One region of the Marinobacter sp. UBA3607 genome, then DNA from elsewhere that is predicted to be linked to it. Evidence: predicted binding sites of a transcription regulator. Region 1 holds the regulator's gene; each other region holds the start of a gene.
What was found. The regulator sigma-54, encoded in region 1, starts transcription at its own class of promoters, with help from an activator protein. The targets are predictions, from matches to a motif close to ANTGGCATNNANNTTGCTNT.
Positions count from the first base shown of each region.

Region 2: a site for sigma-54 is predicted at 2,853-2,872, ahead of B2589_RS11830 (PEP-CTERM sorting domain-containing protein). Genes of this name have one in related genera too.
Region 3: a site for sigma-54 is predicted at 1,783-1,802, ahead of B2589_RS06380 (CmpA/NrtA family ABC transporter substrate-binding protein). Genes of this name have one in related genera too.
Region 4: a site for sigma-54 is predicted at 2,727-2,746, ahead of glnA (glutamate--ammonia ligase). Genes of this name have one in related genera too.

Region 1 covers NZ_DFLY01000010.1:48,235-53,209, forward strand. The annotation lists gene lptC (LPS export ABC transporter periplasmic protein LptC) at 1-186, shown strand, start outside; gene lptA (lipopolysaccharide transport periplasmic protein LptA) at 170-739, shown strand; gene lptB (LPS export ABC transporter ATP-binding protein) at 717-1,442, shown strand; gene B2589_RS02775 (RNA polymerase factor sigma-54) at 1,576-3,108, shown strand; gene hpf (ribosome hibernation promoting factor) at 3,191-3,493, shown strand; gene ptsN (PTS IIA-like nitrogen regulatory protein PtsN) at 3,589-4,059, shown strand; gene rapZ (RNase adapter RapZ) at 4,094-4,975, shown strand, end outside.
Region 2 covers NZ_DFLY01000032.1:39,093-44,067, forward strand. The annotation lists gene B2589_RS11820 (phosphotransferase) at 1-368, opposite strand, end outside; gene B2589_RS11825 (exosortase/archaeosortase family protein) at 365-1,816, opposite strand; gene B2589_RS11830 (PEP-CTERM sorting domain-containing protein) at 1,931-2,698, opposite strand; cyclic di-GMP riboswitch class I at 2,740-2,826, opposite strand; gene B2589_RS11835 (tetratricopeptide repeat protein) at 3,018-4,975, opposite strand, start outside.
Region 3 covers NZ_DFLY01000017.1:29,188-34,162, reverse strand. The annotation lists gene B2589_RS06385 (ABC transporter permease) at 1-282, opposite strand, end outside; gene B2589_RS06380 (CmpA/NrtA family ABC transporter substrate-binding protein) at 296-1,660, opposite strand; gene B2589_RS06375 (nitrate reductase) at 2,136-4,811, shown strand; gene B2589_RS06370 (hypothetical protein) at 4,813-4,975, opposite strand, start outside.
Region 4 covers NZ_DFLY01000013.1:43,442-48,416, reverse strand. The annotation lists gene glnL (nitrogen regulation protein NR(II)) at 1-224, opposite strand, end outside; gene B2589_RS04870 (DUF4124 domain-containing protein) at 486-1,013, opposite strand; gene glnA (glutamate--ammonia ligase) at 1,191-2,594, opposite strand; gene typA (translational GTPase TypA) at 2,987-4,798, shown strand.

The DNA of each region.
Region 1 (4,975 bases):
CGGGCCACGCTGGCCACCGAAGCGCTGACCCTGGACAACAACGAAGGCACCGTATTCACCGACCTGCCGGTAACCATTACCGAGCCGTTCGGTACCACCCAGGCCACCGGAATGAAGGCCTGGATTGATCAACGCATACTGGAACTCAACTCCCGGGTGGAAGGGCAATATGAAACCGTCAGGTAAGCTCCGTTTTTATCCGCAGGCGCTGCTGGCTGCCGCGCTGATGCTGGCCGCCCCGGCGATGGCCTTTGATATGGACTCGAACACCCCCATCCAGGTGAGTGCCGACTCCGCCCGGCTGGATGACAGCGCCGGCGTGGCCACCTACACCGGCGACGTGGAACTGGTGCAGGGCCGCACCCGGCTGGAAGCCCAGCGGGTGGTGCTGTACCGGGACGACCAGGGCCTGAGCCGCATTGAAGCCAGCGGATCTCCCGCCCATTACCGCCAGCCCTCCCGGGAAGGCGAAGGCATGACCAATGCCAGCGCCCTGAACATTACCTGGGCCGCCAGGGACAACCAGCTGACCTTCGAGCGCGAGGCCGTCATCGAACAGGCGGGCAACACCTTCAAGGGTGATGTTATTCATTACAATACGGTCAGCCGGGTGGTTACCGCCGAAGGCGGCACTACGGAAACCGGCGGTTCCGGCCGGGTCGAAATGGTCATCCAGCCGCGTAACACCGGCCAGTCCAGTAACGGGGAAGGTTCTGATGGCAGTACTCAGGGCCAGTAATCTGGCCAAAAGCTACAAGCAGAAAAAAGTGGTCCTGGATGTTTCCCTGGAGATCCGCTCCGGAGAAATCGTCGGCCTGCTGGGCCCTAATGGCGCAGGCAAAACCACCTGCTTTTACATGATCGTAGGCCTGGTGCCGGCAGACCGGGGCCGCATCACCATCGACAGCCAGGACATCACTCCGCTGCCCATGCACGGCCGCGCCCGCAAGGGCATCGGTTACCTGCCCCAGGAAGCCTCGGTATTCCGCAAGCTCACCGTGCGGGACAACATCATGGCCATCCTGGAAACCCGCAAGGGCCTGAACCGGGCCGACCGGGAAGCCAAGCTGGAAGAGCTGCTGGAAGAATTCCATATCACCCATATCCGGGACAGCCTCGGCATGGCCCTGTCCGGTGGCGAACGTCGCCGGGTGGAAATTGCCCGGGCCCTGGCCATGGAGCCTGCCTTCATCCTGCTGGACGAGCCCTTCGCCGGGGTAGACCCCATTTCAGTCAGCGACATCAAACACATTATCCGGCACCTGCGGGATAAGGGCATTGGCGTGCTGATTACCGACCATAACGTGCGGGAAACCCTGGATATCTGCGAGAACGCCTACATTGTGTCCGGCGGCCACATCATTGCTTCGGGCAACTCCGAGGCCATCCTCGCCAACCAGCAGGTAAAAGAGGTGTATCTGGGTGACGAATTCCGCCTTTAAGCGGAGCGCCCTGCCCTTTCACCGAGGTCTGATTGTGTTGCAGAACGGTAACAAGTAAACTCGGCAAAGATCTTGCAAGGAAATTCGATTTTTTACCGGGATACCAGTCTGTTATGGATCTAAAGCCATGGTTATGAAAGCCTCGTTACAGCTAAAACTGGGCCAGAGCCTGACCATGACGCCCCAGTTGCAGCAGGCCATCCGCTTGTTGCAGCTTTCTACCCTCGATCTCCAGCAGGAAATCCAGCAGGCGCTGGACTCCAACCCCATGCTGGAAACCGCCGAGGACGACGACCACGGCCCGGAAGACACCACCGAACAGCAAAGTTCTGACGACCAGCATAACGAAACCGCCAGCGCCCAGGATGACAACGCCCCGGAAAGCAGCAACGACTGGGACGAATCCGAGAACGGGCCGGACTGGAATTCGGAAAGCGACATTACCGACACCATTCCAGACGATTTGCCGGTCGATACCGCCTGGGAAGATATCTACCAGACCGCCCCGGCCAGCGCTCCGAAAGACGACGACGAGAACGACTCGGACTTCGAAACCCGCAACTCCCCTACCGAAACCCTGCGGGATCACCTGGAATGGCAGCTGAACCTCACCCCCCTGAGCGAACGGGACCAGGCCATCGCCCACGCCCTGATGGACGCCGTGGACGACCGGGGCTACCTCACCTCACCGCTGGACGAAATCCACGCCGGCCTGCGTGAAGACAGCGATGAAGACCCGCTGGACCTGGATGAGGTAGAAGCCGTGCTGCACCGCCTGCAGCATTTCGACCCGCCCGGCGTGTTTGCCCGGGACCTCCAGGAATGCCTGCTGATCCAGCTGAACCAGCTGCCACCGGACACCCCCTGGCTGCGCCAGGCGCGCCAGGTTGTCACCCAGTTCCTGCACCTGCTGGGCAACCGTGACTACGCACAGCTGCTGCGCCGCAGCCGGTTGAAGGAAGACCAGTTGCGGGAAGTCCTGGCCCTGATTACCAGCCTGAACCCGAAACCGGGGGATGTGATTGATCATGGTGATACCGACTACGTGATCCCCGATGTGATCGTGCGCAAGCATGAAGGCCGGTGGCGGGTGGAGTTGAACCCGGAAATTGCCCCGCGCATCCGGGTGAACGCCAGCTACGCGTCGCTGATTCGACGGGCCGACAGCAGCGCCGACAACACCTACCTGCGCGACCAGTTGCAGGAAGCCAAGTGGTTTATCAAAAGTCTGCAGAGCCGCAACGAAACCCTGCTGAAGGTGGCCACCCGCATTGTCGAGCACCAGCAGGGCTTCCTGGACCAGGGTGAGGAGGCCATGAAGCCCCTGATCCTGTCGGACATCGCCCAGGCCGTGGAGATGCATGAGTCCACCATCTCCCGGGTAACCACCCAGAAGTACATGCACACACCCCGGGGCATCTTCGAGCTGAAGTATTTCTTCTCCAGCCACGTGGGCACCGCCGAAGGCGGGGAGTGTTCCTCTACCGCAATTCGTGCCATGATCAAGAAACTGATTGCAGAGGAAACCCCGAAAAAGCCGTTGAGCGACAGCAAAATTGCGGCCATGCTAGGGGAACAGGGTATCAACGTGGCCCGGCGCACCGTGGCCAAGTACCGGGAGGCCATGCACATACCTCCTTCGAACGAACGCAAACGACTGGTTTAACGTTTACCAAATAATCACCGGGGCACGAAGCCCTGGCACTCAGTCCGGCGGAACGCCGGCATGATGACAACAGGAGACGCCAATGCAACTCAACATTTCAGGCCATCACGTAGAGCTGACCCCTGCACTGAAGGATTACGTCAACACCAAGTTCGAGAAGCTTGAGCGCCACTTTGACCACATCAGTAACTGTCAGGTGACGCTGGAAGTTGAGAAAGTTCGCCAGATGGCCGAAGCTACCCTCCACGTTGTGGGTGGCGAGGTTCACGCAAAGGCTGAAAACGAGGATATGTACGCGGCAATCGATGCCCTGGTGGACAAGCTTGACCGCCAGATCCTCAAGCACAAGGAAAAGAACGTAGACCGGATGCACGGTAACGGCTAAGCGCCTTCCAGCGCAGGCTACCGGGTAATTCAATCGAACGAGCTGCGGCAGGGCTACCGGCCGCAGCCTTTTTTTTACGGGTTCACAGTTAATCCATGAGCGATACATCCCTGACCATCGACAACATCCTGGCCCCGGCACTGACGCTGTGCCAGGTACCGGCGTCCAGCAAGAAACGGGTGTTGGAGTTTATTGCCGAGCGGATTCACTATCAGGACGAGACTCTCAACGACAACGACATCTTCAACAACCTGGTGTCCCGGGAGCGTCTTGGCAGCACAGGTATCGGGCAGGGTATCGCCATACCCCACTGCCGCCTGGAAGGTCTGGACCGGGTAATCGGAGTGTTGATGACCCTGGCCGAGCCGGTGGACTTTGATGCCATCGACAACCAGCCGGTAGACCTGGTGTTTGCCCTGGTTGTACCCAAAGAAGCCACCAGCGAGCACCTGGAGCTGTTGAGCCAGCTTGCCGAACGTTTCAACGACAGCGCATTCTGCGAGCGCCTGCGCAAATGCCAGGATGCCGACTCCCTGTATAAGGGCATGACCACCGACAGCCAGTAACCGAGGGCTGTCAAAGTACGGGAGAAGCCTAACCATGAAGCTGATCATCGTCAGTGGCCGGTCCGGGTCGGGCAAAAGTACGGCACTGCACGTACTGGAAGACCTGGGGTTCTATTGCATAGACAACCTACCCATCGGCCTGCTGTTTCCCCTGACCCGGGAAGCCGTGGCCCACGAGGCCCCCGGCCGCCTGAAAAAAATGGCGGTCAGTATCGATGCCCGCAACCTGTCCGGTGAACTGGCCAATTTCGAGGACATCTACCAGCGGCTGGGTGATACCGGGATCGAGATCGAAATCATCTTCCTGGATGCCGACGAGCAATCCCTGCTGCAACGGTTCCACGCCACCCGGCGCAAGCACCCCCTGAGCGACGACAAGACCTCCCTGCGCGAAGCCATCAGCAACGAGAAACAGCTGCTGGAACCGCTGTCGAAGCTGGCCGACCTGTATATCAACACCACCGGCCTGTCCATGTACGAATTACGCGACATGGTGAAACAGCGGGTGGCCGGCCGCAAGGAACAGGAAATCGCCCTGCTGTTCCAGTCATTCGGCTTCAAGCACGGCGTGCCGGTAGATTCCGATTATGTATTTGATGTGCGCTGCCTGCCCAATCCGTACTGGGACACCAGCCTGCGCAAGCACACCGGCACCGACCAGCCGGTAATCGATTTCCTGGAGCGGGAACCGCTGACCGGGCAAATGGTGGACGACCTCACCGGCTTCCTGAACACCTGGCTACCGTCCTTTGCCGACAGCAACCGCAGCTACATGACCATTTCCATCGGCTGCACCGGTGGCCAGCACCGGTCGGTGTATGTGTGCGAGCAATTGGGCGCTTACTTCCGCAAGCAGTACCGCAACGTGCAGGTGCGCCATACCGAGTTGCCTCACCTGCAAGCCCGGGGAGAGATC
Region 2 (4,975 bases), on a different contig from region 1:
CTGGCTGAGGTTCTGTGGTAAAGCGCCAGCCATTGTCCAAGTTCTCCGACTCTGGAAAAAATCGTCTGCGGATCATTGAGGCGGTGGCCTCTCAGCCGGCCTAGCAAGTAAGTTGCATTCCAGAGCGTGTGGAACAGTTCATCGCCGTGAACGCGTTCGGTGGTGAGGGTGTTGGTGGCCGTATCAAAATCCACCAGGCGTATGGGGCTGACGTTTTCTGTGGCAACCTCTAGTTGCAGGCACCTTTGCAGCTCTCCGGCTTCGTCGGCCAGGCTCCGCTCACGGGTATGCTTGCGGTAAACCTCATTATTGATGAACCCGGTGCTTCTCGGGTTGATCTTGGCAGTGCCAGCATTACTTTGGTTCATTGCGAGCTTGCCTTGTTCTCTGGTGGTAACGGGCTCAGGCTAATGGTGTTCTGGGCTGCTCCCACGTTTTCGATCGCCCGGTTACATTGCCTGGGCTCACACTCCGCCATCACTGAAACCAGCGCAAACCGGCTTGCTCCACTTAATGTAGCCGGGATCTGCCATAACTTCGCATCGCGGTAGCTTTGGGCTGCGTAATCCCCAACCTGATACCACTGCAAAACAGCCACCTGCTGTCTGCCAACGCGGTTCTGATAGATTTTCACCTGCCCCTGGGTTTCTTGAACCAACCACTCCTCCGAATCAATGGGCGGCCGAAGGTAGGGCACCAGCTTATGATCGGTAGCGGCAGAGCGCTCACTTTGTGCCACTGATAGCCAGGCACCATCCGGCGTTGCCCAAACTTTGTGGTCGAGGTTATCCGGGAGCCGCAGCTGAAGGGGCAATTCGGAGGGCTGGCCGGGAATCATAGCCGCATTCGGTGGCGCCCAGGGGCTGGTTTCGTCACCGGAGAGTTGAACCACGTTGAGGGCGACCGGCCCCGCTATCAGGGCGACTAGAACCGCGAATAAACCTTTGCGTGAGAGTTGCTTTGCATCGGGTGCATTGATTTCTGTCCGGCGCTTTACCGGCGCGAAGTAGAGCGCAGGCAGAATAAAAACACCGTAGATTACCCAGCCCATCAGTTCATGGTCGGTCAGCAGTTCACTTTGCATCTCGGACTGATAGCCGATAACGACCAGAATGAAGATTCTCACCCAGTTGGCAATCAACCCGAGAACCATGGCAGCGGCCAGGAAGCACAGCCATCCTCGCCAGCGGTAGTCATTGAGGATAGACATCATGGCGGCGAGCAAGATGGAAATGGCAAAGTAGCGAATACCGGAGCAGCCATCGGCAATGACCAGGCGGCCATAGGGCAGGGTGATGCTGTTGCCTTCAATCAATGCGGTCATCCCGAACAATCGAACCCAGTTGCTCACCACGGCGCTGGCAATGGCGACCAGGGCGGGAATGACATCCGCCCAGATCGGCAGAGAAAGGGCGAGCAGGATAACGTAGGGAAGCAAGCGCAGCGCTCTGTGAAAACCCAGCAACGTCCAACTGGTGGCAAGCAGGCCGGCGGGTAGCATCAGATAGGTGAGGGTGTCTATTCTGACCAGCTCAAGTAAGGCCCAGACAAGCGTGGTGACTAACAGAATCAGGATGCCGGTTACCTGAAACCTGGATGCTGAAGGGGCTTGCGTATTGGTCGGCAACGGAGGGTGGATCAAGAGAAGCGCTACGTAGATAACCGCGGTGGCCAATCCATGGGCCAGTACCTGCTCAAACTCCAGCCATTCTGATGCCAGCCTTATCCAGGTTGGATAGAACAAAACTACGCTGACTGCAGTTACGATCAGGTACGGCAGGGCATAGGGCAGGTTGTCTAATGTCTTCCTTAACATCTTCTGTCCACCGGCATTGCTACAGCTTCAGAATACCGTTGTTTGTGACGACATAAAACAAATGTGCGCACAAAAAAGCCAGCCGAAGCTGGCTTTTCAGAAAGCCTAAGAATATCAGGCTTTTTGGCGACGACGGGCGGCACCAAGGCCGGCAAGTCCGAGGCCAAGTAGGGCGAGGGTGCCGGGTTCAGGTACCGGCACTGCGGATTCAAGGAACAGTACAAAGTCGTTGAAGTCCATGTCGCTGCTTGCGTAGGATTGGTCTTCCCAAGCTAAGATCCAACCATCCTTCCAATTGGTAGCACCGAAGACAGATCCGAGGTCTACATCATCACCCTTACCTTGGAATGCAACCATCTGCTGTTCATCATTTGGGTTTAGGGCATTTTGTGAATAGAGCGTGTATCCTCCCTGTCCCGCAATCGTAAGGAAGAAACCGAAGGTGTCGCCACCGAACTGGATCCCTGTGAAGTCCTCGGCGTTTTCACCGTCATACACTTTGCCATCGTCGGCTACGCCGAACACCTGACCTGTTCCTACACTGTCCGTCGCAGTGTCAAAAAGGGTGTACCGCTTGTTAAGGTTAAACGGGTCATTTGGATCATAAATGCCAACAGAGGTTAAGCCGTCGGTTGTGTTACCTGCGATCGAGGCTACATAGCGAGACTGGGTAGTGCCCGATTCAGTATTTTTCCAAAGGCTTGACGGTGTTGCCTGATCGGTTTGAACGTTTACTGAGCTGTCTCCGTCAACTGTAATGTCATTGAGGATAGTCTGTAGAGACTTCTCCCCATTTGCCTCATTGGTCTCAATGTAGACAGCGTTGGCCGCGGTTGTCCACGCTGTTAGCGCTATTGCAACAGTAATAAGTTTGAGTTTCATGGGTCTTCTCCGGTTGTGAAGCTCTAAATCCCTGTAGTTCGCTTTGCAACCAGGCTGTCTCTTCGGATACTGACCAGAGATCCTTGGCTTTCCGTCCCATCCTCGCGGGTGGTTTGGCTCCTGACCGGGATAAAACCCGATCTTCTCCTTGTATTAAGCGATTATCGTGCCAACCAGCTAACTGACTGAATTTCCGTTGAATTTCTTTGGCAGCCAAGAGACGTATGTAAAAGTTTTCGACAACCCAAAAAACAGGGCCGGTGCTTATAGCGATCCGGCCCTTCTGGTTCGTGTGGCAGAGACGTTTTGTCAGGATTTCTTACAAGGCTTTCCTGGCACTCTCCAGGTGGCTGGTGATGTCTTCGTTACCCGGCGCCAGTGCCAGCGCTTTTTCCAGGGTGGTGACCGCTTGCTGGTGGTTACCGGCCAGGTGCAGCACCCAGCCATAGGTGTCCAGTACGGCAGAGTTTTGGGGGGCCTGTTCACTGGCTCTGCGCGCGAGCTCCAGCGCCCGTTCGGTATCGTTTTCCCTCAGCAGCCAGGCCAGATTGTTCAGGGCAGCGATGTTGTTGGGCTGCTGCTCCAGAACATAGTCATAGTGGGTGGCGGCCAGCTCATTCTGGTTGTTGTTCATCAGCCAGTCGGCTCGGGCCAGGTTGGCGGCAATGCTTTGTGGTTCATGGTCCAGCCATTGGCTGGTGATTTCGCCTCGGGCTTCCGGGCCCTGGCTGGCTGCCAGGCGGAGCAGGGTGGGCAGAAGGGCGGTTTCCTTGCGTTCCTGCCATTGTTCCTTCAGGTACGTCCAAGCTGCTTCGGGTCCGTTTTGGGATTCCAGTATGGATGTCCTCGCCAGCACGGTTGCCGTAGTTACGCCGAGGTTGTCTTCCACGGCTTGCAGTTCTTCCAGCGCTTGCTGATGCTTGCCCTCAGCCTGCGAAACCCCCACGGCCAGCAGGGCCAGACCCTGGTTATCAGGTGCCAGGGCAACGGCTTCTGCCGCTTTGGCCCGGGCGGTCGGGTAGTCTTCTGCCTGAACTGCTGCGCGGGTTTCTGCAACCAGTAGCTGGCCAAGCAGGCGGTTTACGGCAATGGTCTCGGAGGTTTGCTCTTCTCCCAGCAGGGTGCGCACTTGCACCAGTTCTTCGATGGCCCGCTCGCGGTTTCCGGTGCGGGCCAGAATGGCGGCCAGTGCCAGTCTGGGTTGTGCCATTTCAGGGTGTTGCTGTGCCAGCTTTTCTATCCGCGCGGTAGCGGCGTCGGTATCCCCAAGGCGGCTGTCCGCCAGGCTGGCGAGTAGCACTGCCTGGGGCATATCGCCGTAGCCATTAACCAGTGAGTCCCTCAGTTCCTTAGCCTCGGTTTCTTCACCGCGGGCCAGCAACACATTCATGTAAGTGCCGGTGGTGTGCCAGTCTTCCGGCTGGGCGGCGAAAGCCATTCGCAGTTGGCCCAGTGCCTGCTCGGGCTGGTTGTTGCGCAGGTAGTGCTGGGCCAGGGCCAACCGCAAACGAGTGCGTTCGGGTTCGTTGCTGATGGCTTTGCTCAGGCTGGCCACTCCGTCACTTTCCTTCCCGGGCAGGCTCAGGGCCAGAATGCCGTGCATGGCAATGATTTCGTTGTCGTCCGGCCGGGCCTGCATGGCCCGTTCAAGTGTTTTCAGCGCTTCTTCCCGTTCGCCCTGGTCGATTTGTGCCATGGCAGCGGCGCGCAGGAAGGGGGTTGGTGTGGTTTCAGGGTCAAGGTTCTCGGTCAGCAAGCGAGCGCCTTCATCCAGCTCGCCGGTGCCGGTTTCAAGAGCCCCGAGCATCAGGGCCGCCTGCTGGTTTTCCGGGTCCAGCTTCAGCATGTCCCGGAGAATGGTTTTGGCCTGGTCGACGTTGCCTTCACGTAGCGCCGCTACCGCAGCTTCGCCTTGCTCCCGGGCACCGGAATTCTGGTTGTCGGCCAGAATTTTGTTGTAAACCTGGGCTTCGGTAATCTTGCCCTGCTCGGTCAGCACCCGGGACAGTGCCGTCAGTACTTGCCGGCGCACCGGCAGGAAAACATCAGACGTCGGCATGCTGCCTGCGGCGTTTGTCAGTGTGGCTGCGGCGTTTTCCAGGTCGTTCTCCCGGTATTGGGCCATGCCTTTCCAGTATTGCACCTCTGGCTCGGGCTGGTTTCTCGCCATCCAGTCATCGGCGCTGCGGATGGTTTGTGAGGTCTGGTTCAGGTCCATCTGGGTTTTCAGGGTGCCGGTCACGGCATCCAGGTTCGACGGGTTGTTGTCCATCAGGC
Region 3 (4,975 bases), on a different contig from region 1:
CTGCATGGTGATGAACTTATCGGCCCGCTCCCGCTGGCTGGCGTGCTCCTGCCACAGTTGTCCGGATTGCTCCCACACCTGCACCGGGCCGGGGAAAGCCCCCAGGGAGGTTTCCACCTGCGGTGCGGCCAGGTGCCAGAAGCCGAGGAAGAGCAGAATACCAACCAGCGGCAACAGCAGCTCTTTGCCCCGCGTGAGCCATTCGCGCGGATGCATACCGGAAAGCAGCTGGCGGCTGCCACTGGCCATGGACTGACCGATTCTTGCACTTAACGTAGTCATTTTTAGCCCTCCCTCACGGTGTCTCTGACCCTTTCAGGCCGATACTGAAACGATCGATGTAGGCGTTGGGTTGGCGCGGAGTGAACGGTACACCGTCAATCAGCTCACCCTGCATTGGACGTTCAAAGTTCTCCTGGGCAAAGTCCGGGAAGTCACTGGCGGTCATCAGGCCGTCCTCGATCAGTGACTGGGCGGCTTCGGCGTAAAGATCGCCCCGGTACACCCGGGCTGCGGTCTTCATGTACCAGTCGTCGGATTTCGCCTCGGGAATCTGTCCCCAGCGACGCATCTGGCTCAGGTACCAGATCGCATCAGACGGATAGGGGTAGGTGGCGTGGTAGCGGAAGAAGACGTTGAAATCCGGTACTTCCCGGACATCGCCCTTTTCATACTCGAAGGTGCCGGTCATGGAGTTGGCAATGACTTCCCTGTCGGCCCCCACGTAGCTGGGACGCGCCAGAATGTCCACGGCGGCTTCCCGGTTGGCGTTCTGGTTTTCGTCCAGCCAGTAAGCGGCGCGGATCAGCGCCCGCAGTAAACGCAGGTGGGTGTTGGGGTATTGCTCCGCCCAGGATTCGGTCACCCCGAATACCTTTTCCGGGTTGTTGGGCCAGATTTCGTAGTCAGTAATCACCGGCACACCGATGCCCTTGAACACCGCCTGCTGGTTCCAGGGTTCACCCACGCAGTAGCCCTGGATGGTGCCCGCTTCCATGGTGGCCGGCATTTGCGGCGGTGGCGTTACGGAAAGGTGCACGTCGGCCTCGAGGGTGCCGCTGGTGTCACCGCGCTGGGGCGCGTAGAAGCCGGGATTCAGGCCACCGGCGGCCAGCCAGTAACGCAGTTCGTAATTGTGGGTGGACACCGGAAACACCATGCCCATGCGGAAGCGCTCGCCATTGGCACGGGTCTGCTCCACCACGGGCTTAAGGGCGCTGGCTGAAATCGGGTGGGCCAGACGCTCGCCTTCCATCTCCAGGTTCGGTTTCATCGCTTCCCAGACATCGTTGGACACGGTAATGCCGTTGCCGTTGAGGTCCATGCTGAAGGCGGTGATGATGTCGGCTTGGGTGCCATAGCCTATGGAGGCGCCCAGCGGCTGGCCGGCCAGCATATGCGCACCGTCCAGTTCGCCAGTGATCACCCGGTCCAGCAACACCTTCCAGTTCGCCTGGGCTTCGAGCTCCACGAACAGGCCCTCGTCCATGAAGTAGCCCTGTTCCCAGGCAACCGCCAGCGGGGCCATATCCGTGAGCTTGATGAAGCCAAGCTTCAGGTCGGGTTTCTCCGCCGGGCCAATCTCGGCCTGGGCCAGGGAACTCAGACCGATCAGGGTGGCGGTCAGTAAAGGTCGAACATAATGGTTCACTGTCTTCATCGGGATGCCTCTCGGTTCTTTCATTCCAGACGCGCAAAAAAAAGCGCCTGCCTCCGTTGCCGGAGAGCAGGCGCCGATGCCTGTAAATGAGAGCTGTGATGTCGTGATGGTTCACTAATTACTCAGCACAAGCCGTGCCATTTGGAACTATTCATGTATTTCAGTAGGTTGCGGGATCTCTGGTCGTTCAGGCAGGGGCGCCCGGTTCTGTGCCGGGGTGGTTTTGGTGCAGAAAATGGACAATTGCACCAAGGTGAACACCAATCGAGAGGCTTTCCACGGGATCTTTTTAACGGTGCAGCCTGGCTTCAACCTGCGCACCATGCGGCATTCAAGGCCCTTACAGGCATCAAAGCGTGCACTGGCCTCCTAATTGCTTTCTTTAAAGACAGACAACTCAGGCAACGAAGCCCGCCCCCGGCTCTGGAAACAGAACCCGGGAGGCGGGTTTTTTTGGTTAAAAGCGAGGAACAGCATGAAACACCACGACACTCCAACGGACTCTATTGCCACCACCTGCCCCTACTGTGGTGTTGGCTGCGGTGTGCTGGCCACCTCCGGCTATGTCGGGGGCGATCGCCTGCATCCGGCTAATGGCGGCCGGCTTTGCGTCAAGGGCTCTGCCTTGCACGAGACGCTGGAGGATCCGAACCGGTTGTTGGAGCCAAAGGTCGGGGGGCGTGAGGTGACGTGGGCTGAGGCCATTGACCGGATAGCCGGGGCCATTTCTGAATCGGTGCGGGAGCATGGTCCGGAGTCGGTGGCTTTCTATCTCTCCGGGCAGTTGCTCACGGAGGATTATTACGTTGCCAACAAGCTGGCCAAGGGCTTTATCGGCACTCCGCATGTGGATACCAATTCCAGACTGTGCATGTCCTCGGCCGTTGCGGCCCACAAGCGTGCCTTTGGCGAGGACTGTGTCCCGGGCTGCTACGAGGATCTTGAGCTGGCGGACTTGCTGGTGCTTGCGGGCAGCAACGCCGCCTGGGCCCACCCGGTGCTGTACCAGCGGATGAGTGCGGCAGGTCGTCAGGGACGGAGAGTGGTGGTCATCGATCCCAGAAAGACAGCAACGACCGACCTGGCGGACCTGCACCTTCAGCTTCGCCCCGGAACAGACACCCTGTTGTTCAACGGCTTGCTGGTCTGGCTGCAGGATCATGAAGCGCTGGCGGATGACTATATTGCAAAGCACTGTAACGGTTTCGAGGAAACCCTGGCGATCGCCCGGTCCTGTGCCCCTTCTGTGCAAGCGGTGGCCAGCGGCTGCGATCTGGCAGCAGAAGATGTACGGTGCTTCTATGAGTGGTTTGCAGACACCGGGCGCACTGTGACCGCTTTTTCCCAGGGTATTAATCAGTCGGTCGCCGGTACCGACAAAGCCAATGCCATCATTAACTGCCATCTGGCTACCGGGCGGGTGGGCCTACCGGGTGCGAGCCCGTTTTCGTTAACCGGGCAGCCCAATGCCATGGGTGGTCGTGAGGTCGGCGGGCTCGCCAATACCCTGGCAGCCCATATGGATTATGACACCCCGGGCGCCATGCTCCGGGTCTCGGATTTCTGGCACAGCGAGCAGATGGCCAAGGGGCCTGGCCATAAAGCCGTGGAGTTGTTCGAGGCGGTTCACCGGGGTGAGATCCGTGTGCTCTGGGTAATGGGAACCAACCCCGCAGTCAGCCTGCCGGACACTGACCGGATTCACCAGGCACTGTCCCGTTGCCAGACGTTGATCGTTTCGGACTGTGTGGCTCAGACCGATACCACGCAGTTTGCCGATATCCTCTTGCCGGCTGCCGGCTGGGGCGAGAAAGATGGAACGGTGACCAATTCGGAGCGTCGCATTTCGCGCCAACGGCGGTTTCTAACCCTGCCGGAGAAGGTTCGGCCGGATTGGCAGATTATGCGGGATGTTGCCTGGGCCCTTGGCCATGCCCAAGCCTTCGACTACCGTTCCCCGGCCGATATTTTTCGTGAACATGCTGCGTTGTCCGGTTATGGAAACGGGGGCGAGCGTGTGTTCAATATTTCGGCGTTGTCTCAGCTCAGTGACAAGGAGTACGACGAACTGGCGCCGGTGCAGTGGCCGGTTACGGATGGTAATCCAGGAGCCTGGATGCAAACCCGCCGGCTGTTTTCGCACGGCAGGTTCCCTACGCCGGATGGCCGGGCCCGGTTGGTGCCTGTGTCCAGTTTGCCGCCCGGGCAGCAACCGAGCCCCCGGTATCCACTGGTGGTGAATACCGGGCGAATCCGGGACCAATGGCACACCATGACCCGAACGGCCGTGGCCCCCAGACTGCTTGCCCATCGCAGCGAGCCCTTTATTGAGCTGCACCCGGCGGATATTGCCAACTTTGGCCTGACGGAAGGCGCGCTGGCGTTGCTGCGTGGGCAGGGCGGTGCCGGTTACGTTGGTCGGGTGCGGGCCAGCACCGGGCAGCGTACCGGTGAAGTGTTTGTGCCCATTCACTGGAATGGCCGGTTTGCCTCTGCTGCCCTGGCCTCCAGCCTGATCCGGCCGGTTGTGGACCCCATCTCCGGCCAGCCAGAAGGCAAGCACGGGGTGGCGACAATCCGGCCCCTGGTGACTTGCTGGCAGGCGAGGCTGATGTTGAATGACGCCAGCGATGTTTCATTGGACACCACTGCCCTTGTCTACTGGAGCCGCCAGCGCTTGCCCCACAGTCACAGCTGGTGGTTCGCCGGTGGCCATGACATGAACTGGGATGACTGGGGGCAAGGGGGTTTTTCCCGGGAACCGGAAATGGTGATGGAGGACCGCGCCAGGCAGCGTTACCGAGCCGCCTGGCTCAGCGGCGATCGCCTGGATGCCGTGTTACTGGTTGAACCCTGTGCTCAGGCCATGCCGGATCTGGACTGGCTGGACAGTTGCTTCGGCAGCGGTGAGCTGGGGCCGGAACAACGCCGGTCGTTACTGGCAGCAGAGACGGTGGAAGGCGAGGCGGCGGGGCCGATTATCTGCAGCTGTTTTGGCGTGGGTGAGCACCAGATTGCCCAAGCCATTGAGCAGGGCATGGCCAGCCCGGAGGCACTGGGCGAGCACCTGAAGTGTGGTACCAACTGTGGCTCCTGCCTTCCGGAGATACAGGACCTGCTTGCTCGCACTGGGGCCCGGGAACCCGCCTGAGTCAGGCCGCAGCAGCCCGCCGAAGCAGCGACAGCGGCACCCGGTAACGAAGGATCCGGGCATGCTGGCTGACAGTCACGGTGCAAGTCTTGCGGTTAACGCGCACCACCTGGCCTTGAATTTCGCGTCTGCCGTCGTCGAATACCACTGAATCCCCCACCTGC
Region 4 (4,975 bases), on a different contig from region 1:
TTGAGGGCTGCGTACAGGGTCTTCAGGGCGTCGCTGGAGTCGATCAACAGGTCGCCCAGGGGCAGGCCCCGGGTGCGGGTCAGGCTGGTTTCAAACAGATTCTCGGCCGCCGGGTTCAGGTAACGGATAGTGAGGTCTTCGCCCAGCACCAGAAGGGAGGTGCTCAGGCTGTCCAGAATGCTTTTGTATCCACTGTCCGGGGTGGCGGGCGGCTGCAACGTCATGCTCGGCTTCCGTTTTCGTTTCATGCGTGTACCCCGGATTTGCAAAATCCGAACCAGTTTTTCTGGCTGACAGAAAAAAATGGGCAACGGCCGGGCGTGGGCCGGCCTGTGGGGCATGGCGGTGCTGTGGCCTGGTGCAGATGGTTCGGGAAAGGCTACAGGCAGCCGGCGATTTGCCCCTTCGCTGCCCAGAGTATGGCGTTAATGTGGTGCGTATGCACTAAATTGGTGCAACTGATTCCGGGTGCTACCGCTGATGTGTTATCGGCGCAGAACAGACGGGCGATGAACGGTAAAGCTGATACCGGGGCCGGTTTTCACCTGAACGCCCTGGTCGTCCACAATATGCACTCCGGCCTGGTGGGTGCCGCGATCAATGTTGTTCACAGTTACCGAGCCGGAGGAGCTCTGGCCTACGGGCTGGCCGTCGAGGGTGATTTCGTATTTGTGGCCACGCTGGAGGCCGGGGGTGCTGCGCACTTCAAAGGTGACGTCGCCACTGCCGCTGTGGAAGGCCTGGTCATTTTGCGGGTGCACAAAAGTGAGGCTGTCGTAGTTGGCGCCTTCCTTCTGGACTTCTTGCCGAAGCTGGTCGGTTTCCCGCACCACTTCCGGTTTGGGCAGGGTGATGGTGGTCACCGGTTTTACTTTAACGGTTTCGCTGCCCTGCATCGGCTCGTCTGAGAAGGTGACGTTGCCCTGGGCATCCACATGCCGGTACACCTCTGCGTGGGCGCCGGCGGCGGCCAGTAAACAGAATCCGGTTACAAGGGCGAGAGGTGTTTTCATAATAAAGGCCTGCATTGATCAACTGCCTCGATTATCGGCGCCGTTGGCGGGGTTTTCAACGGCTGGCGGGCTTGCTTGGGTTACATATCGTTAAGGGCCTCACAAAGCCAGCTATAAAAAAGCCCCGCACGGGGCGGGGCTTGTTGCTACCGGGCCGCACCAAATTGGTGCAGGGGCTTAGCAGGAGTAATACAGTTCGAATTCAACCGGGTGAGTGGTCATGTTGATACGCTCAACTTCGCCACGCTTCAGGTCGATGTAGCCGGCAATCATGTCTTCGGTGAACACGCCGCCGCGGGTCAGGAACTCGTGGTCTTCTGCCAGGCAATCGAGCGCCTCCTGCAGGGTAGTGGCTACCTGCGGGATGTTCATGGCTTCTTCCTTCGGCAGGTCGTACAAGTCCTTGTCCATGGCATCGCCAGGGTGGATCTTGTTCTGGATGCCGTCCAGGCCGGCCATCATCAGGGCGGCGAAGGCCAGGTACGGGTTGGCTGCCGGGTCCGGGAAGCGCACTTCGATACGGCGCGCCTTCGGGCTGCTTACGTACGGAATCCGGATGGAAGCGGAACGGTTACGGGCAGAGTAGGCCAGCATGACCGGGGCTTCAAAGCCGGGTACCAGGCGCTTGTAGCTGTTGGTGGCCGGGTTGGTGAAGGCGTTGATGGCCTTGGAGTGCTTGATGATGCCGCCGATGTAGTACAGGGCCATTTCGCTCAGGCCGGCATAGCTGTCACCTGCGAACAGGTTTTTGCCGTCTTTGTTCAGGGACATGTGTACGTGCATGCCAGAACCGTTGTCACCCACTACCGGCTTGGGCATGAAGGTGGCGGTTTTGCCGTAGGCGTGGGCTACGTTGTGCACGCAGTACTTCAGAATCTGAACTTCGTCTGCCTTGCGGGTCAGGGTGTTCGGGCCAACGCCGATTTCACACTGGCCGGCCGTGCCCACTTCGTGGTGGTGCACTTCGATGGTCAGGCCCATGCTTTCCATCGCCGCACACATGGCGCCACGCAGGTCGTGCAGGCTGTCTACCGGCGGAACCGGGAAGTAGCCGCCTTTCACGCCCGGGCGGTGGCCGATGTTGTTGCGGTCGAAGTCTTCGCCGGATACCCAGGCGGCTTCTTCAGAGTAGAGCTCGTACATGGAGCCCTGCATGTCGGTCTTCCACTTAACGGAATCAAAGATGAAGAACTCCGGCTCCGGGCCGAACAGAGCGCCGTCGGCAATGCCGGTAGACTTCAGGTATTCCTCTGCGCGACGGGCAACTGAGCGGGGGTCACGCTCGTAACCCTGCATGGTGGTGGGTTCCACGATGTCGCAGGTAATGTTAACGGTGGTTTCTTCGGTGAACGGATCCAGCACGGAGGTTTCATCAACCGGCATCAGGATCATGTCGGACTCGTTGATGCCTTTCCAGCCAGAAATAGAAGAGCCGTCGAACATCTTGCCGTCGGCAAAAAAGTCTTCGTCTACTTCAGTGGCAGGCAGTGTAACGTGCTGTTCTTTACCGCGGCTGTCGGTGAAGCGCAGGTCAACCCATTTGACTTCGTGTTCTTTGATCAAATCAATCGTCTTGGACATTGTGCATGCTCCGTAGTGATTTCGTGTTCGTTGTGCCGGATCGTTCAGTGTGCTGAGGCCCGATCTCTTGCAGGTGAAGGCAGCTTACCAGAAGCCTTTGGCCCTTACCTTTCAATTACGGCTGCTCCTCACTAAGCAAGTGCCTTGCCAGTTTTGTGTAACTGCGCCACAACAGCGCAGTGGCAAGGCTTTGGTGCGTTGTGTGTGCAAAAGTGTACGGTGGCCGGCCTGGAATTGCACCAGAATAGCGCACCACTTTGGTGCGAAAACCGGTGGATTGCCTGATATCAGTGCGCCGGAAGGGTTGGTTACATATTAGGCACTATTCTTCATATTATCGACATGGACTTTTCGATATACTGCGCGCCGCTAATTTCTGCAGGATACCCGTTGTGATTGATAAGCTTAGAAACGTCGCCATCATTGCCCACGTCGACCACGGTAAAACCACCCTGGTTGACCAGTTGCTGCGCCAGTCTGGCACCCTGGACCGTAAAGAGCTCGAAAACGAGCGCGTTATGGACTCCAACGACCAGGAAAAAGAGCGTGGCATTACCATTCTGGCAAAAAACACCGCGCTGAAATGGAAGGACTACGATATCAACATCGTAGACACCCCGGGCCACGCTGACTTCGGTGGCGAAGTTGAGCGGGTAATGAGCATGGTAGACAGTGTGCTGCTGGTGGTGGATTCCATCGACGGCCCCATGCCGCAAACCCGCTTTGTTACCCAGAAAGCTTTCGCAGCGGGCCTGCGTCCGATTGTGGTTGTGAACAAGATCGACCGCCCGGGTGCGCGCCCGGACTGGGTTGTAGACCAGGTATTTGACCTGTTCGATAACCTGGGTGCCACCGACGAGCAGCTGGACTTCCCGATTGTTTACGCCAGCGCCCTGAACGGCATTGCCGGTATGGACCATGAAGACCTCCAGGACAATATGGACGCCGTGTTCCAGGCGATTGTTGACCACGTGCCTGCGCCTTCTGTTGACATGGACGGCCCGTTCCAGATGCAGATCTCCCAGCTGGACTACAACAGCTTCCTGGGTGTGATCGGTATCGGCCGTATCATGCGCGGTAAAGTGAAGACCAACACTCCGGTGGTGGCTCTCGGTGCCGACGGCAAGAAGCGCAACGGCCGTATTCTGAAGATCATGGGCCACTCCGGCCTGCAGCGTGTGGAAGTTGAAGAAGCCCAGGCTGGCGACATTGTGTGCGTAAGTGGCCTGGACCAGCTGTTCATTTCCGACACCCTGTGTGATCCCTCTAACGTAGAAGCCCTGCCGGCGCTGACCGTTGACGAGCCCACCGTATCCATGACCTTCCAGGTAAACGATTCGCCGTTTGCCGGTAAAGAAGGCAAGTACGTAACCAGCCGTAACATCAAAGAGCGCCTGGAAAAAGAACTGCTGCACAACGTGGCACTGCGTGTTGAAGAAGGCGATTCAGCGGACAAGTTCAAGGTGTCTGGCCGTGGTGAGCTGCACCTGTCGGTTCTGATCGAGAACATGCGCCGCGAAAACTTCGAGCTGGCCGTAGGCCGCCCGGAAGTGGTGGTCAAGGAAGTAAACGGTCAGAAGGAAGAGCCGTACGAAAACGTGATCATCGACATCGAAGAGCAGCACCAGGGTGCGATCATGGAACAGATGGGTCTGCGTAAGGGTGACATGACCAACATGATCCCGGACGGCAAGGGCCGAATCCGCCTGGAATACACCATTCCGGCCCGCGGCCTGATCGGTTTCCGGAACACCTTCCTGACCATGACCTCCGGTACCGGCATCCTGACTTCCACCTTCAGCCACTACGGCCCGGTGAAAATGGGTGACGTAACCAGCCGCCAGAACGGCGTTATCGTTTCCATGGCGACCGGTACTGCGCTGACCTACTCGCTGGAAACCCTGCAGAGCCGGGGCAAGCTGTTCCTGGACCCGGGCCAGGAAATCTACGAAGGCCAGCTGTGTGGTATCCACAGCCGCGACAACGACCTGGTGGTTAACCCCACCAAGGGCAAGAAGCTGGACAACATGCGTGCCTCCGGTAAAGACGAAGTGATCGGCCTGGTGCCGCCCATCAAGTTCACCCTGGAGCAGGCGCTGGAGTTCATTGACGACGACGAGCTGGTAGAAGTCACGCCCAAGTCGATCCGTCTGCGCAAGAAGCTTCTGACCGAGAACGAGCGTAAGCGCGCGGGTAAGAAGTAAAAGACTTTTTGCCACGAAATCCACGAAAGAACACGAAAGAAAGAAACTGATTGGCCACGGACACTCACTGACCCTCACGGACAAAAATGCTTTTGGCAGTTGTCCGTGTAATTCCGTGAGTGTCCGTGGCAAAAAAAATAATCTTTTTCTTTTGAGTTTCTTTCGTGTCCTTTCGTG